4 regions of the Allobosea sp. 10L417 genome follow, and region 4 is predicted to be linked to each of the others. Evidence: predicted binding sites of a transcription regulator. Region 4 holds the regulator's gene; each other region holds the start of a gene.

Region 1 (4,207 bases), on a different contig from region 4:
AGGCCTCCGGCGGAATGCCCTTCTCCTTCAGCGCGGCGACCGCCTGGGCCGAGTCCGGGTTCTTCAGCGCGTCGGTGGCGTTGGTGAAGAGCGTGCCCGTGGCGTGATCGCCGCCGATCGCCGCGAACTCCGTGTTGGAGAGACCCTCGCCGCCGATGATCGTGGCCTTGACGCCGGCATCGGCGAGCTGGCGCGAGAGCAGGCCACCCTCGGGGTGGTAGCCACCGAAATAGATCAGATCGACATTGGCGGCCTTGAGGCGCGTCACGACGGCCGAGAGATCCTTGTCGCCGGGGTTGACGGTCAGCGCGACGACTTCCTTGAGCCCGCCGGCATTGATGCCCTTCTGGAAGGCGTCGGCGAGGCCCTTTCCGTAAGTGCCCTTGTCGTGGACGATCGCGATCTTCTTGTCCTTCAGGTTCTTCAGGACATAGGCGGCGGCGATCTCCGCCTGCTGGTCGTCACGGCCACAGGTCCGGAAGACATTGGTCAGGCCGCGCGTGGTCAGGGCCGGCGAGGTTGCGGTCGGCGTCACCATCAGCACGCCGCTTTCGGAGAGCACGTCGGAAACCGCCATGGCGACGCCCGAGGTCACCGGACCCACCACGAACTTGACCTTCTCGCCGACGAGGAGGTTGGCGGATGAGACGCCCTGCTTGGGATCGCCGGCATCGTCGGCGAGCTTCAGCACGAGCTTCTCGCCGAGCACGCCACCATTCTTGTTGATGACGTCGACGGCGGTCTGGGCACCGTTCTTCACCTGATCGCCATAGGCGGCGACAGGGCCGGTCAGCGGCGCGATGAGGCCGATCGTGATGTCGGCCTGGGCGGCCTGGGCCGAGAGGAACAGCGTAGCGGCCAGCGCGACGCCGGAGAGGAAGTGGGACTTTTTCATCTGCATCTCCCTACGACATGCAATTTATGCGCGCGATCCCGCCGGGGATCGCTTGTCGCCTGTATAGGCCAGGGGCGACCCGAGGGACACTGCCCGCATTTTCATCAGGCACGGCGACAAACGCATGGCAATGCCATGGCGGGCTTGGGGAGCTTGCGGGTGGCTCGGAAAGGCCTCAGCCGCTCCGCGCCTTGCGCTGAGCCTCCAGCTCTTCGGTGACGGCGATGACGTCAAGATAATCCTCATGGCGCGCGGGCGCATAGCGCGAGACATGGCCGTCGGTGAAGGTCTTCCAGACGTCCGGAGCGGCCTCTTTCATCGCGCTCATCGCGGCGACGAAGTCGTCCTTGAGACCCTGCGGCAGGTTGGCGCGCGTCGAAAACGGGCTGGAGGGGATCAGTGGCGAGGTCCAGAGCACGCGGGTCGAGCCGGCCTGGATCATGCCGCGTTGGGCGAGGCGCTGGGCGACGCCGGACTCGGTATTGACCTGATAGGTCGCGACGACGTCGAACTGGCCCCGCACCAGCGCCAATACGGAGTTGTCGTGCCCGCCGGAAAAGACCGTGCCGCTGAAATGAGCTTTCGGGTCGAAACCTTGCTTGCGCAGAAAATAGGCGGGGAAGGCGTATCCGGAGGTCGAGTTCGGATCGGCGAAGGCCATGACCTTGCCCTTGAGATCGGCAAGGTTCTGGTAGGGGCTCTCCGCGCGGACCAGCAGCACCGAATAGTACCCCTCCTGCCCGTGGTTATCGACATCGCGGAGCAGCGGCTGGAGCTTGTCGCCCAGCACGCGGCGCCCGAGCGCGTAGACCGCGGGCCCGAACCGGGCGAAGTCGACCTGATCGGCCCGCATCGCCTCGACAAGACCGGCATAGTCCGAAACTCGGAAGAACCGCACGGGCACGCCGAGACGCTGCGATAGGTAGTCGACCATCGGCTGGGTGCGGGCGACGGCACCCGCTTCGTTCTCGGCGGAAGAGACGCCGAAGCGCACCTCCTTGATGCTCTGTCGCCAGTCCGGCGCCTGCGCGAAAGCAGGGACGGCGGTCGTGGCGGCAAGGCCGGCGAGGACTGAGCGGCGTGTCGGCATGATGCCTCCCAGGGTACGCGAATGAATTGACCGCGGTTGGGTGCATGCATCAGGCGACGGCTGGATGGCGGGTGGATGACGGCGCCGTGAAACGCAGAAGGCCCGGCTTGCGCCGGGCCTTCCGTGGTCTCGCCGGGAGCGGTGGATCAGAAGTCCATGCCGCCACCGAAACCGGGCGTGCCCGGTTTCGGCAGTCAAAGCGCTTGAGCGCCTGGACTTCCTCAGAAGTCCATGCCGCCCATGCCGCCGCCGCCCATCGGGGGCATCGGGGCGTCCTTCTTCGGCAGGTCGGCGACCATCGCCTCGGTGGTGATCAGCAGGCCCGCGATCGAAGCCGCGTCCTGGATCGCCGTGCGCACGACCTTGGTCGGGTCGATGATGCCAGCCTTGACCAGATCGCCGTACTCGCCGGTCTGGGCGTTGTAGCCGTAGGAGTAGTCCTTCGACTCGAGCAGCTTGCCGATCACGACCGCGCCGTCATCGCCGGCGTTGTCGACGATCTGGCGGGCCGGAGCGGCGATCGCCTTGCGGACGATCTCGACGCCGGTCTTCTGGTCGTCGTTCTGGGTCTTGATGCCCTTGACCGAGGACAGGGCGCGCAGGAGCGCAACGCCACCGCCGGGAAGGATGCCTTCTTCGACCGCAGCGCGGGTCGCGTTCAGAGCATCGTCGACGCGGTCCTTCTTCTCCTTGACCTCGACCTCGGTCGCGCCGCCGACGCGGATGACCGCGACGCCGCCGGCGAGCTTGGCCAGACGCTCCTGGAGCTTCTCACGGTCGTAGTCCGAGGAGGTCTCCTCGATCTGGGCCTTGATCTGGCCGACGCGAGCCTCGATGTCCTTCTTCTTGCCGGCGCCGTCGATGATCGTGGTGTTCTCCTTCTCGATGCGCACGCGCTTGGCGCGGCCGAGCATGTTGAGCGTCACGGTCTCGAGCTTGATGCCGAGGTCTTCCGAGATCATCTGGCCGGCGGTCAGGATCGAGATGTCCTCGAGCATGGCCTTGCGGCGATCACCGAAGCCCGGAGCCTTGACGGCCGCGACCTTCAGGCCGCCACGGAGCTTGTTGACGACGAGCGTGGCCAGAGCCTCGCCCTCGACGTCCTCGGCGATGATGAGGAGCGGCTTGCCGGTCTGAACGACGGCCTCGAGGATCGGCAGCATCGCCTGGAGCGAGGACAGCTTCTTCTCGAAGACGAGGATGTAGGGGTCGTCGAGCTCGGCGACCATCTTCTCGGAGTTGGTGATGAAGTACGGCGAGAGGTAGCCACGGTCGAACTGCATGCCCTCGACGACGTCGAGCTCGGTCTCGGCGGTCTTGGCTTCCTCGACGGTGATGACACCCTCGTTGCCGACCTTCTGCATGGCCTTCGAGATCATCTCGCCGACCGACGAGTCGCCGTTGGCCGAGATGGTGCCGACCTGCGCGACTTCCGCGTTCGAGGTGACCTTCTTCGAGTTCTTCTTGAGATCGGCGACGATGGCCTCGACAGCGAGGTCGATGCCGCGCTTCAGGTCCATCGGGTTCATGCCGGCCGCAACCGACTTGGCGCCTTCACGGACGATCGCCTGGGCGAGAACGGTGGCGGTGGTGGTGCCGTCGCCGGCATGGTCGTTCTGGCGCGAAGCGACTTCGCGGACCATCTGGGCGCCCATGTTCTCGAACTTGTCGGAAAGCTCGATCTCCTTGGCGACGGTGACGCCGTCCTTGGTGATGCGCGGAGCGCCGAACGACTTCTCGATCACGACGTTGCGGCCCTTCGGACCCAGCGTGACCTTCACGGCATTGGCGAGGACATCCACGCCGCGCAGCATCTTGTCGCGGGCTTCAGTGCCGAATTTGACGTCTTTGGCAGCCATGAGAGCTACTCCTTGGACTGAAATTGAAAAGTTGAGAAAGCGGTCAGGCGGCTATCAGCCGACGACGCCCATGATGTCGGATTCCTTCATGATCAGGAGGTCCTGACCATCGATCTTGACCTCGGTGCCCGACCACTTGCCGAACAGGACGCGGTCGCCCTTCTTGACGTCGAGGGCAACGAGCTTGCCGGCCTCGTCACGCGCGCCGGAGCCGACGGCGATGACCTCGCCCTCCTGGGGCTTTTCCTTGGCGGTCTCGGGGATGATGATGCCGCCCTTGGTCTTCTCTTCGCTGTCAAGGCGGCGGACCACGACGCGGTCATGCAACGGACGGAACTTCATGGTTCTGTCTTCCTCTCGGTC
Region 2 (4,207 bases), on a different contig from region 4:
TCATGCTCCGATGAAAACGGCGATGACCCCGACGCGTTTTTCCGATGCGGTGCTGGCGCGCGCTGCCGAAGCCATGCCGAGCGAGGCCGATTTCCCTGCCGTGGCGCCGGGCTCGGACTACGATACGGTCCGCCGCATCCTGGCCTTCATCACGCATAACTGGCGCGAGCAGCCGACCATCGAGGCGATCGCGGATGCGGCCGGCGCAACGCCGACCGATGTCCATCATCTCTTCCGGCGCTGGTGCGGCCTGACGCCCAAGGCCTTCCTGCAGGCGATCACGCTCGACCACGCCAAGGGCCTGCTGGCCTCCTCGGCCAGCATCCTCGACACTGCGCTTGAAGTCGGGCTTTCCGGCCCCGGCCGGCTGCACGACCTCTTCGTCACGCATGAGGCGATGTCGCCCGGCGAATGGAAGCTCGGCGGAGAGGGGCTGAAGCTCTCCTACGGCTTCCATGCCTCTCCCTTCGGTGAGGCGCTGATCGTGGTCACGGATCGCGGGCTCGCGGGGCTGGGCTGGGTCTCCAACAGCGTCGACGGCGGCAAGGTCGTCGGTGGGCGCGCCGAGGCTCTGGCCGACATGATGCGTCGCTGGCCGCATGCCGGTTATCACTACGATCCGGTGCTGACGGCACCCTATGCCGCCCGCATCTTCGAACCCAAGGCCTGGACGGCCGAGACGCCCTTGCGCGTCGTGCTGATCGGCACGGATTTCGAGGTCCGGGTCTGGGAGACTCTGCTCCGGATCCCGGTCGGCTGCGCCACGACCTATGGCGACGTCGCCAGCCATATCGGCAAGCCCAGTGCCGCGCGCGCCGTCGGCATGGCGGTGGGCAAGAACCCGATCTCCTTCGTGGTGCCCTGCCACCGCGTCATCGGCAAGTCAGGCGCCCTCACCGGCTATCACTGGGGTCTGACGCGCAAGCGCGCCATCCTCGGCTGGGAGGCGGGTCAGGCGATCACTGGCTGAGCTTGCTGCCTACATCGGAGATACATGTCCCAGAAGAGCGCGAGCGCGATCCGCCCGCGCCCTTTGCCTGCTCCGCCTAAAGCAGCCCGCGCTTCGCGAGGTGGCGCATCAGATGCGAGGCGCCGAAGGTCCAGGGCTCGCAGGCGTCGGTGCGCTTCATCCGGTTGACGAGGCTGCCGAGCTCGGGCGCGGCGATGGTGACGATGTCCCCGTATTTATGGGTGAAACCGCTGCCCGGTGCGTCGCGGTCCTTGATCGGCGCGAACATGGTGCCGAGATAGAGCGCCGCCCCGTCCGGATACTGGTGATGTGGGCCGATCATCTGTGCAGCGAGGTCGGCCGGGTCGCGGCTGATCTTGGCGATCGAGGACGAGCCATCCAGCGTGAAGCCGTCCTCGCCCTCCACCGTCAGGGTCACGGTCGTCTTGCGGATGTGATCGAGCGTGAAGCCGGCGTCGAAGAAGCGGATGAAGGGGCCGACGGCTGCCGCCGCGTTGTTGTCCTTGGCCTTGCCGAGCAGCAGGGCCGAGCGGCCCTCGACATCGCGCAGATTGACGTCGTTGCCGAGCGTGGCGCCGACGATCCGCCCGTCCGAGGCGACGATCAGGACGATTTCGGGCTCCGGGTTGTTCCAGCTCGACGCCGGATGCAGGCCGGCATCGGCACCTGTGCCGACCGTCGACATCGCCGGCGCCTTGGTGAAGATCTCGGCGTCCGGCCCGATGCCGACTTCGAGATACTGGCTCCATGCCCCCTGCTTGATCAGCACCTCCTTGAGATGCATCGCCTCGGGCGAGCCGGGCTTCAGCTTGGAAAGGTCGTCGCCGATCAGTTTTCCGATCTCCGTGCGGATCGTCGCGGCGGCGGCCGGGTTGCCGCGCGCCTTCTCCTCGATGACGCGTTCCAGCATCGAGACGGCGAAGGTGACGCCGGCCGCCTTCACCGCCTGCAGGTCGAGCGGCGAGAGCAGCCAGGGGCGCTTCGGATCGCGGCCGTCGACGGGCGTATTGGCCAGGATGTCGACGAGCGAGCCCAGAGCTTCGCCTTTCGCGGTGCGCAGCGCGGCCGCCGGATCAGCGCTCTCGCAGAGGTCGCGGCTGGTCGGGAATTCGGCTGTGATGTCGACGAGCTGTCCATCGCGCAGCGTGACCACTGCCGGGCCGCCGAGATTGGGCCGCCAGACGCGGCCGGCCAGCGCGGCGGCGCCGGCATCCTGCGGCAGGGTTGTCGAGGCGGAAAGGACGAGGCTCGTCATGATGCGGTCCGGAAAAGGCGAGGCAGGACGCGCAGATCAGCCGTTTATGCGTGAATGCGCAAGCCGGCCGCGGCCATAAGTGCCTTGCAAAAACTGTCGTCGTTTTGTCATTGAACTGTCGCCTGCGCTTCATGCTAGCTTGCGCACCAACGACAAGAACCGCGGCGGCGCCCGCCCGCGGAAGGGAGACACTCCATGAGCATCAAATCGCGCATCCTGATGTCGGTCGCCGCCTTTGCGCTCGCTGGCGCTTCGCCGGCTCTGGCGCAGACCGAGATCCAGTGGTGGCATGCCCTGACGGGCGCCAACAACGACGTGGTCGTCAAGCTCGCCGAGGACTTCAACGCCTCGCAGAAGGACTACAAGGTCGTTCCCGTCTACAAGGGCTCCTATCCCGACACGCTGAACGCCGGCATCGCCGCTTTCCGCGCTGGCCAGGCGCCGCACATCCTGCAGGTCTTCGAGGTCGGCACCGGCACGATGATGTCGGCCAAGGGCGCGATCAAGCCGGTTCATGAGGTGATGAAGGAAGCCGGCGAGAAGTTCGATCCGAACGCCTATCTCCCCGCCATCACCGGCTATTATTCGACGGCTAAGGGCGACATGCTCTCGATGCCGTTCAACTCGTCCTCGATGGTGATGTGGTACAACAAGGACGCCTTCAAGAAGGCGGGCCTCGACCCGGCGAAGCCGCCGAAGACCTGGCCCGAGACCTTCGAGGCCGCCAAGAAGCTGAAGGCCGCCGGCTACGACAAGTGCGCCGTCTCGAACGCCTGGGCGACCTGGGCCAATATCGAGCAGTTCGGCGCCTGGCATAACATCCCGCTCTCGACCAAGGTCAACGGCATGGCCGGCTTCGACGCCGTGCTGAACTTTAACAAGAGCCCGGCCTTCCTCAAGCACTGGACCAATCTGGTCGAGCTGCAGAAGGACAAGACCTACGACTACTCCGGCCGCACCAACAATGGCGAAGGCCGCTTCACCTCGGGCGAATGCCCGATCTTCCTGACCTCCTCGGGCTTCTTCGGCAACGTCAAGGCGAACGCCAAGTTCGACTGGGGCAACGCGCCGATGCCGTATTATCCCGATGTGCAGGGCGCGCCGCAGAACTCGATCATCGGCGGCGCCTCGCTGTGGGTGATGGGTGGCAAGAAGGCTGACGAATACAAGGGCGTCGCCAAGTTCTTCACCTTCCTCTCGGATGTCGATCGTCAGGTGAAGCTGCACACCGAGTCCGGCTATCTGCCGATCACCAAGGCCGCCTATGAGAAGGTCAAGGCGTCGGGCTTCTACAAGGACAAGCCCTATCTCGAGACCCCGATCCTCGAGCTGACCAACAAGACCCCGACCGACAACTCGAAGGGCCTGCGTTACGGCAGCCTCGTCCAGATCCGTGACATCTGGTCGGAGGAGCTGGAAGCGGCGCTGAACGGCCAGAAGTCGCCGCAGGCGGCGCTGGACGCGGCGGCCGAGCGCGGCAACCAGATGCTGCGCCAGTTCGAGCGGACAGCCTCGCGCTGAGCGGATAGCCCTTGCATCTTCAGGCCATCCCGGACAAATCCGTCCGGGATGGCCGTCTTGTTCAAGGAAGCCGATGCAGAAGAACGCGTACTTCCGGGGGCTGACCATCCCCTTCCTGCTGCTGATGCCGCAGCTCGCGATCACCGTCGTGTTCTTCTATTGGCCGGCGAGCCAGGCGGTCTGGCAGAGCTTCCTGCTTGAAGACGCCTTCGGCACTTCGACCGAGTTCGTCTGGTTCGAGAACTACCAGCTGCTGTTCGCCGATCCCGGCTATCTCAAGGCCTTCATCAACACCGTCATCTTCTCGACCTTCGTCTGCGTGTTCTCGCTGTCGATCGCGCTGCTCTTCGCGGTGATGGCAGACCGGCAGATCCGCGGCGCTGAAATCTACAAGACCCTGCTGATTTGGCCCTATGCGGTGGCGCCCGCCATTGCCGGCGTGCTCTGGATCTTCATGTTCG
Region 3 (4,207 bases), on a different contig from region 4:
GAGCCGAAATCGATGATGAGAATGGAGTCGTGATGGGGCTGAGCGCTCGTCATCGCGTTCCGTTAATGGATCGTGCGGGCGCGCGCAACGGCTGTAGCAGCCTCAGTCCCCGCGCTGGAGGCAAGCCAGATAGAACCCGTCCGTGCCGGTGCGTCGCGGCGAGAGCTGTAGGCCGAATTGGGTGGCGAAGCGGGCGAGCAGGGAGAAGTCGCTCTCCGCCCCCTTGAGCACGTCGATCGGCGCGACCGGTGCGAAGCCGGGATGGCGGCCAAGAAAGGCACGGATCGCCTCGTCATTTTCCTCAGGCAGCATGGAGCAGGTGATGTAGGCGATGCGCCCACCCTGGCGCACCAGCTTGGCCGCGCGCGCCAACACCTCGGCCTGATCCTTGATCCGTTCGGCCAGCGCGCCGGGGCGCACGCGCCATTTCGCATCCGGGTTGCGCCGCCAGGTGCCGGAGCCGGTGCAGGGCGCATCGACCAGCACGAGATCGGCCTGTCCGGCGATGTCGGCGAAGGGCTCATGGCCGCGCGAACGCGGAATGCGCACCTCGACGATGCTCGCGCCCGAGCGCGCCACGCGGTCATGCAGCGGCGCGAGCCGGCGGCTATCGAGATCGGTGGCGTAGAGACTGCCGCGATTGGCCATCAGCGCAGCGAGCGCCAGTGTCTTGCCTCCTGCCCCGGCGCAGAGATCGATCACGGTCTGGCCAGGTCGCGCGCCCGCGAGCAACGTCACCAGCTGCGAGCCTTCGTCCTGCACCTCGAAGGCGCCGGCGAAGAAGCCGGGTTCCGCATGCAGCGAGGGGCCGCGCCCGTCATGGCCCGGCTGGAAGCGCAGCGCATCGGGAGACCAGGCGCCGGTCTCCGGCTGATGGTGGGCGAGATCCCGGAGAACGTCGTCGCGGCCGGCCTTCAGGCGGTTGACGCGCAGGTCGATCGACGCACGGGCGGCCAGCGCCTGCCCTTCCGCCGTCGCAGCTTCACCGAAGCCGGCCTCGAACGACGGCCAGAGCCATTCGGGCACGTCCGCCCGCACCCAGGCGGGCGCCCCATCGTCCGAGAAGGCGGCCAGGAGTGCGGTCTCGTCAGCCGTGAGCGGAGCGGGCGCGTGATTCTCGCCCGAGAACAGCGCTGCTATCTCGTCGCGGGGCAGGCCGCGCAGCCCGGCGAGCATGCCGAGCACCAGCCCGCGGGGCTCTTCGGACGCCATCGAATAGCTGGACGAGGCCTTGCGCCGCAGGGCATCGTAGACGAGCGAAGCGATGGCGGCGCGGTCCTTCGAACCGGCGAAGCGACGCGACAGCCCCCAATCCTTCAGCGCATCGGCCGCCGGGCGGCGGCGCTCGATGATGTCCTGCAGCACCTCTATGGCGGCGCTGATCCGGGCGGCTGGCGTCATGGTGCTTCAATCCTGGCGCAGGCAAATCAGGCCCGGCGCCCGCAAGGCGGTGAGTGTAGTGTGCTTCGACCGGTTCAAATATCACGCCGAGGCATGGTGCCCCATGCGGCATGCACTTGACGCGCTCGTTTCACAAGGGGAAAGACGATGCAACCGCATCTCGCGGCCATCAGGATATCCGCACATGAAAAGCGCCAGCCGCATCGTCATTCTGAGCCTTGTCGCCTTCGGCCTTGCCGCTTGCGCAACCCAGCCGCAGCAGGACTTCACGCCGCCGGCCTCCAAGCGCCTCGATGCGAAGACCTCCCTCGAGAACCGCCGCTGATCCGACATCGATACGAACGAGCCCGCGCCCGGTATTGCCGGCGCGGGCTTTTTTGTCGCCCGCCGCATGGCGCCTGAGCTGACGGCAAAACGAAGCAATCTTTTCATGGGGCTGTCACATCACTCGACCTAACTTCGCGCGCATTTCCGCGAGCCGGGTCAAACCATGAAAAAAACGCTGCTTCTCTCGACATCGCTCCTCGCCGCACTGGCCATGCAGCCGCTTGCGGCGCCCGCCCAGGAGGCATCCGCTTCCAACAGCCGCAAGCCCCTGATCATCGCCCATCGCGGCGCCAGCGGCTACATGCCCGAGCACACGATCGAGGGCTACAAGCTCGCCATCGAGATGGGCGCGGATTTCATCGAGCCCGACCTGGTTTCAACTAAGGACGGCGTCCTGGTCGTGCGGCACGAGCCGATGCTAAGCGGCACCACCGACGTCGCCGACCGACCGGAATTCGCCAATCGCAAGACGACGCGCAAGGTCGACGGCATCGACACCACCGACTGGTTCGCCAACGACTTCACCCTGGCCGAGATCAAGACCCTGCGTGCCAAGCAGGCCTTCGCCGATCGCGACCAGTCGCAAAACGGCAAGTACCAGATTCCGGCGTTTCAGGAGGTGATCGACCTCGCCAAGTCGGAAAGCGCCCGGACCGGCCGCACCATCGGCATCTATCCCGAGACCAAGCACCCGACCTATCACGCCTCGCTGGGCCTCGCCTTCGAGGACAAACTGCTCGACATGCTCAAGGCGGCCGGCTGGACCGAGAAGACCTCGCCGGTGTTCATCCAGAGCTTCGAGACCGGGAATCTGAAATACCTGCGCAAGAAGACGCAGCTGCGCCTCGTGCAGCTCGTCGACGGCGACGATGTCGACAAGGACGGCAAGGTGACTCTCGTGGCGCCGTTCGACCGCCCCTATGACTTCGCGGTGCTCGGCGACAAGCGGACTTTCCAGGACATGCTCTCCGCTGAAGGGCTCAAGGAGATCGCGACCTACGCCGACGGCGTCGGCCCCTGGAAGCCCTATATCCTTGCTGGCAAGCAGACCATTGGCGAGGACGGCAAGCCGAAGGATCTCAACGGTGACGGCAAGATCGACGAGCAGGACCGCACGCTGATCGCGCCGACGAACGTGGTCAAGGACGCCCATGCCGCCGGCCTTCTGGTCCACACCTGGACCTTCCGCAGCGAGCCCAAGCGGCTGACCTCGGACTTCAAGGGCGACGCCGCGGCCGAGTACAAGGCATTCTTCGCGCTCGGCATCGATGGCCTGTTTTCGGATTTCTCGGATCAGGCCGTGAAGGCGCGCGACGCGAAGTAAGCCATCCCGTCGGACGAGGCCGACAGCCGGACAAGCCAAGCCCCGCGGCGAAATTCGCCACGGGGCCTGGCCTTCAGCGGGCTTCTCGCCCGCTCCCCTTCAAATCGGTCAATCGCAAATGCGGGTCGTGCGCCTCACGACGCCGCGCGGCGTCTCACGCTCGGTCGTGACGGTGCGGCAATCGTCGCCGCGATAGTAGTTGGCGCGGCGCCACTCGCGTTCAGGCGTGCGATCATAACGGTCCTGACGCATCTCGCGATCGATTGCCCGTTCATGGGGGGTACGGGGGTCGACGCTAACGCCACCTGGACCGATGTTGATCGACTGAGCATAGGCGCCGCTGCTCGCGAGAAGAGCAACAGCAATGATTGGGACAAAACGTTTCATCGCGTATCCTCCGTTTGCGCCATCAACGCACCGGACGGAGACTCGTTCCGTAGAAAGCTTCAGCTGCAGTCGAAGATGCTTCGCGCACCCTAGGAACTGCTTGCCAAACGAAAAAGCGCGCCGGCAAGGCCGGCGCGCTTCCATCGCTCGCTAAGCTGTTCTTCCTCAGTGCAGGATCTGGCTGAGGAAGAGCTTGGTGCGCTCATGCTGCGGGTTCTTGAAGAACTCGTTCGGGGTGTTCATCTCGACGATCTGGCCGGCATCCATGAAGATGACGCGGTCGGCGACCTGGCGGGCGAAGCCCATTTCGTGCGTGACGCAGAGCATGGTCATGCCCTCCTCCGCCAGCGAGACCATGGTGTCGAGCACCTCCTTGACCATCTCGGGGTCGAGCGCCGAGGTCGGCTCGTCGAACAGCATGATCTTCGGGCTCATGCACAGCGAGCGGGCGATCGCCACTCGCTGCTGCTGGCCACCGGACAGCTGGCCCGGATATTTCGCCGCCTGCTCGGGGATCTTGACGCGCTTGAGATAGTGCATCGCGATCTCCTCGGCGTCCTTCTTGGGCATCTTCCGCACCCAGATCGGCGCCAGCGTCAGGTTCTCCAGAATCGTCAGATGCGGGAACAGGTTGAAGTGCTGGAACACCATACCGACGTCACGGCGAATCTCGTCGATCTTCTTGAGGTCGTTGGTGAGCTCCGTGCCGTCGACGATGATCTGGCCCTTCTGATGCTCTTCAAGCCGGTTGATGCAGCGGATCATCGT
Region 4 (4,207 bases):
GAGCAAGGAGGAGTCATGTTAACGATCCTGCCCGCCCCCGACCATGTCGGCGCCTACCGCCTGTCGCAGACGCTGACCAGCGACGATCTCGATGGGATCATGGCCGATATCGACGCGAAGCTCGCACGACACGAGAAAGTCGGCATCCTCGCCGACCTCACCGATTTCACCGATATGACCTTGGCTGCCGCCTGGAAGGATGCGCGCTACAGCCTCGGCAAGCTGTGGGAGCTGCAACGCTTCCCGCGCGAGGCGGTGATCACCGACAGGGGCTGGCTTGCGGCCTTCGTCGACCTGCTCAATCCGGCGATCCCCTTCGTGACTGTTCGCACCTTCAAGCCGGAGGAGTACGAGACCGCATTGACCTGGGCCGGCGACATCGAGGGCGGACCAAACGCCTGACCGACAGGAGGACGCCATGCCCGTCCACAAGCACAGATGGTCGGCCGATATCACCAGCCGGAGCAACGCGCTCGATTTCGAGAAAGCCGTGTTCACGCGTGGCGATCCGCGTCAGATCGCGCGCTCGCTGAAGCGGTCGGCCGAGCACAGCCGCCGGCGCAAATCGGGCCCCTATCGCTCGGCGATGTCGATGCTCACCTTCTACATCAACCGCGCCGGCCGGAAACTGCCGGCCGAGCGCCGCAGAACTCTGGAAGCGGCCAAGCACAGCTTGCGCCGCCTCTTCCACCGAGAGGGCTGAAGCGCCTGCCGTCGCCCTTCAGGGGATCGACCTGAAGGCCGGTTCTCATCGCGCCCTGCCTCCCTTGCGCGCCGGATCATGCGAGAGGTGGCTGTCGCGTTCGCCGCCGCCACCCGAAACGCGAGCGTGCCGCCGGTTGTCATCGGCAAGCGGATGTCCGGCGGCTTCTTCGCGTTCTCATGCGATGAGCCGGGGCCGCCGTGCCGGATGCTCTGCGGCGCCTTGGTCGAGGTCGACGTTCGGCAACCTCCTCAACGATCCTGTTGCAGACCCTGATGGGTCGTGTTGATGCGTGTATTGCCCTGCTGGCCCTGCTGATCAGGCTGGCTTGGTCGGCGCTCGCCACCTCTGGCGCTGCGCAGATCGCGCTCGGCATGATCTGGCTCGCCCGGACCCTTGTCGCTTCGATTGGCCGGCGGGATGGGCGGCATCTTGCTCACGGCGACCTCCTCTGGCTCGCGTCGATCTTCAAGATCAACGCGAGCGGCCGGGCAAGGTTCACGGCAAGTTGCGATGAGGAGCAGAGCTGCAGCGCCGCTCAGCTGCGCGCAAAGGTTTCGTCGAAGGCGTAACCGGCGCCGCGGACTGTCCGCAGCGGATCCTTGGTATTGGCCGGCGTGATCGCCTTGCGCAGCCGGCCCACATGAACGTCGACGGTGCGCTCATCGATATAGACGTCGCGGCCCCAGACGGCGTCGAGAAGCTGGGCGCGCGAATAGACGCGGCCGGGCGCCTGCATCAAGAACTCGAGCAGCCGGAACTCGGTCGGGCCGAGATGCAGCTCGCTGCCGGCACGGCGGACGCGCCGGGTCGTGCGATCGAGTTCGAGGTCGCCGGCGGCGAGCAGCCCCGCGACATGGCCCGGCTTGGCGCGGCGCAGCAGCGCCTGTATGCGCGCGATCAGCTCCGGCAACGAAAAGGGCTTCACCACATAATCGTCCGCGCCAGTCGCGAGCCCGCGCACGCGTTCGGTCTCCTCGCCACGCGCCGTCAGCATGATGATCGGCACGCGTTCGGTGTCGCGCCGCGAGCGCAAGCGGCGGCAGAGTTCGATGCCAGAAAGGCCCGGCAGCATCCAGTCGAGCAGCACGAGATCAGGCGTGTGGTCGCGCAGATGCAGTTCGGCGTCATCCCCGCGCGCGACGCTGTCGACCTCGAAGCCCTCGGCCTCGAGATTGTAGCGCAGCAGCAGGGTTAGCGGCTCCTCGTCCTCGACGATCAGGATGCGTGCGGCCATGATGATCTGCTTCAGTTCCCGGTGATCGCCTCGACCTCGATATTGGTCGTGTCGAGCTTCGGCCGGTTCACGTCGAGCGAGTCGCCGGTGATGAGATAGTGGATCGTCTCGGCAATGTTGGTGGTGTGGTCGCCGATGCGCTCGATGTTCTTCGCGCAGAACAGGAGATGCGTGCAGAAGGTGATGTTGCGCGGATCCTCCATCATATAGGTCAGGAGCTCGCGGAACAGCGAGGTGTAGAGCGCATCGATCTCGTCGTCGCGGCGCCAGACGTCGAGCGCCTTCTGCTCGTTGCCGGCGGCGTAGGCGTCGAGAACGTCCTTGAGCTGCGCCTGCACCAGGCGGCTGATGTGCTCGAGCCCGACCACGGCGCGGTGCGGCGGCTGGAACTGGCCGGCGATGGCGACGGCGCGCTTGGCGATGTTCTTGGCGAGATCGCCGACGCGCTCGATGTCGGCGGCGATGCGGATCGCCGAAATCAGCTCGCGCAGGTCGTTGGCGAGCGGCTGGCGCCGGGCGATGGTCAGTACCGCCTTTTCCTCGACGTCCCGCTGGAGGTTGTCGAGGCGCTGGTCGGCCGTGATGATCTTCTGGGCAAGGCCGGTGTCGCGGCGCACCAGCGCCACGGTCGAATCGCCCAGCATGCGCTCGGCCATGCCGCCCATTTCGGCGAGGCTGCGGCGGATGCCTTCGAGATCGGTATCGTAGGAGCGGACGATGTGGTCGGTCATGGGCGGCGTGTCCTCTAGATCATTAGCGCCGATGCAGCGTCGTCGTTTTCAGGTCGGCATGCTCAACCCTCAGCCCTCATCCTGAGGAGCAAGCGAAGCTTGCGTCTCGAAGGATGCTCCGGTTGGTTCCGGAGCCTCCTGGACCATCCTTCGAGACGCCGCTCGCGCGGCTCCTCAGGATGAGGGCTGCTGGTTTGAAACCGGTCTTCAGCCGAACCGGCCGGTGACGTAGTCCTGCGTCTGCTTCTTGGCAGGGTTCATGAAGATGGTATTGGTCGGCGCGAATTCGACGACCTCGCCCAGATACATGAAGGCGGTATACTGCGAGATGCGGGCCGCCTGCTGCATGTTGTGCGTGACGATGGCGATGGTGAAGTCGCTCTTCAGCTGCTCCAGCAGATCCTCGATCTTGCCGGTCGAGATCGGGTCGAGCGCCGAGGTCGGCTCGTCGAACAGGATCACTTCAGGCTTCTGGGCGATGGTTCGCGCGATGCACAGGCGCTGCTGCTGGCCGCCGGAGAGACCCATGCCGGAGCTCTTCAGCTTGTCCTTGACCTCGTCCCAGAGCGCGGCACGGCGCAGCGCGCCCTCGACGCGGTCGTCGAGCTCGGACTTCGGCGGCTTCTCGTAGAGGCGGATACCGAAGGCGACGTTGTCGTAGATCGACATCGGGAAGGGCGTCGGCTTCTGGAACACCATGCCGACGCGCGAGCGCAGCTCGTTCACATCGACATCGTTCGAGATGATGTTGCGCCCGTCGAGCATGATCTCGCCGGTGGCCTTCTGCTCCGGATAGAGCGAGTAGATCCGGTTGAAGATGCGCAGCAGGGTCGACTTGCCGCAGCCCGACGGGCCGATCAGCGCGGTGACGTGCCGGTCGCGGAAATCGAGATTGATGTTCTTCAGCGCCTTGTGCTCGCCGTAGTAGAAATCGAGGTTCTTCACCGCGATCCGGACGGGCGCCTCGGCATCGAGCGTCTGCGGGGAGAGTTCAAGGGTCGAAAGCATCGACATGGTCCTCAAGGTCGGACGCGACCGGGTTGGATTCAAGTCTTATTTGCCGCCGGCGACAAAGCGGCGGGCAATGATCGAGAGCAGCAGGATCGAGACCGTGATGATCAGCGATCCCGCCCAGGCCAGTTGCTGCCAGTTCTCATAGGGAGCGGAGGCGAACTGGTAGATGGTGACGGGCAGGTTCGAGACGCCGCCGACCAGGGTCGGCGAGAACCAGAAATTGTTGTTCAGCGCGGTGAAGATCAGCGGCGCGGTCTCGCCGGCGATACGGGCGAGAGCCAGCAGGATACCGGTCACCATCCCGGCCTTGGCGGCGCGCCAGGTCACCGAGGTGATGACGACCGACGGCGGGGCGCCGAGGGCCGAGCCGGCTTCGCGCAGCGGGCCGGGCACGAGGTTCAGCATGTCCTCGGTGGTGCGCACGATGACCGGGATCGCGATGATGCCGAGCGCGACGCCGCCGGCCCAGCCGGAATAGCCGCGGAAGGGCTCGACCAGGATCACGTAGACGAACAGACCGAT

The links. The regulator PhoB, encoded in region 4, activates phosphate uptake and scavenging genes when phosphate is short. The targets are predictions, from matches to a motif close to TGTCATNNANCTGTCAT.
Region 1: phnD (phosphate/phosphite/phosphonate ABC transporter substrate-binding protein) is a predicted target of PhoB. The motif match lies at 2,050-2,066, and genes of this name have one in related genera.
Region 2: ugpB (sn-glycerol-3-phosphate ABC transporter substrate-binding protein UgpB) is a predicted target of PhoB. The motif match lies at 2,331-2,347, and genes of this name have one in related genera.
Region 3: AC1DE3_RS09460 (glycerophosphodiester phosphodiesterase) is a predicted target of PhoB. The motif match lies at 1,828-1,844, and genes of this name have one in related genera.

Annotation. Positions count from the first base shown of each region.
Region 1 covers NZ_JBFTJP010000002.1:69,453-73,659, forward strand. The annotation lists gene AC1DE3_RS06540 (branched-chain amino acid ABC transporter substrate-binding protein) at 1-895, opposite strand, end outside; gene phnD (phosphate/phosphite/phosphonate ABC transporter substrate-binding protein) at 1,071-1,985, opposite strand; gene groL (chaperonin GroEL) at 2,207-3,844, opposite strand; gene groES (co-chaperone GroES) at 3,899-4,186, opposite strand.
Region 2 covers NZ_JBFTJP010000008.1:139,600-143,806, reverse strand. The annotation lists gene AC1DE3_RS19725 (methylated-DNA--[protein]-cysteine S-methyltransferase) at 74-970, shown strand; gene AC1DE3_RS19720 (fumarylacetoacetate hydrolase family protein) at 1,047-2,225, opposite strand; gene ugpB (sn-glycerol-3-phosphate ABC transporter substrate-binding protein UgpB) at 2,421-3,746, shown strand; gene ugpA (sn-glycerol-3-phosphate ABC transporter permease UgpA) at 3,820-4,207, shown strand, end outside.
Region 3 covers NZ_JBFTJP010000002.1:700,041-704,247, reverse strand. The annotation lists gene guaA (glutamine-hydrolyzing GMP synthase) at 1-53, opposite strand, end outside; gene AC1DE3_RS09470 (RsmB/NOP family class I SAM-dependent RNA methyltransferase) at 103-1,401, opposite strand; gene AC1DE3_RS09465 (hypothetical protein) at 1,586-1,726, shown strand; gene AC1DE3_RS09460 (glycerophosphodiester phosphodiesterase) at 1,892-3,052, shown strand; gene AC1DE3_RS09455 (hypothetical protein) at 3,161-3,439, opposite strand; gene AC1DE3_RS09450 (amino acid ABC transporter ATP-binding protein) at 3,605-4,207, opposite strand, start outside.
Region 4 covers NZ_JBFTJP010000001.1:1,034,393-1,038,599, forward strand. The annotation lists gene AC1DE3_RS05255 (SpoIIAA family protein) at 16-402, shown strand; gene AC1DE3_RS05260 (DUF3175 domain-containing protein) at 419-703, shown strand; gene AC1DE3_RS05265 (hypothetical protein) at 955-1,134, opposite strand; gene phoB (phosphate regulon transcriptional regulator PhoB) at 1,242-1,940, opposite strand; gene phoU (phosphate signaling complex protein PhoU) at 1,952-2,671, opposite strand; gene pstB (phosphate ABC transporter ATP-binding protein PstB) at 2,879-3,685, opposite strand; gene pstA (phosphate ABC transporter permease PstA) at 3,725-4,207, opposite strand, start outside.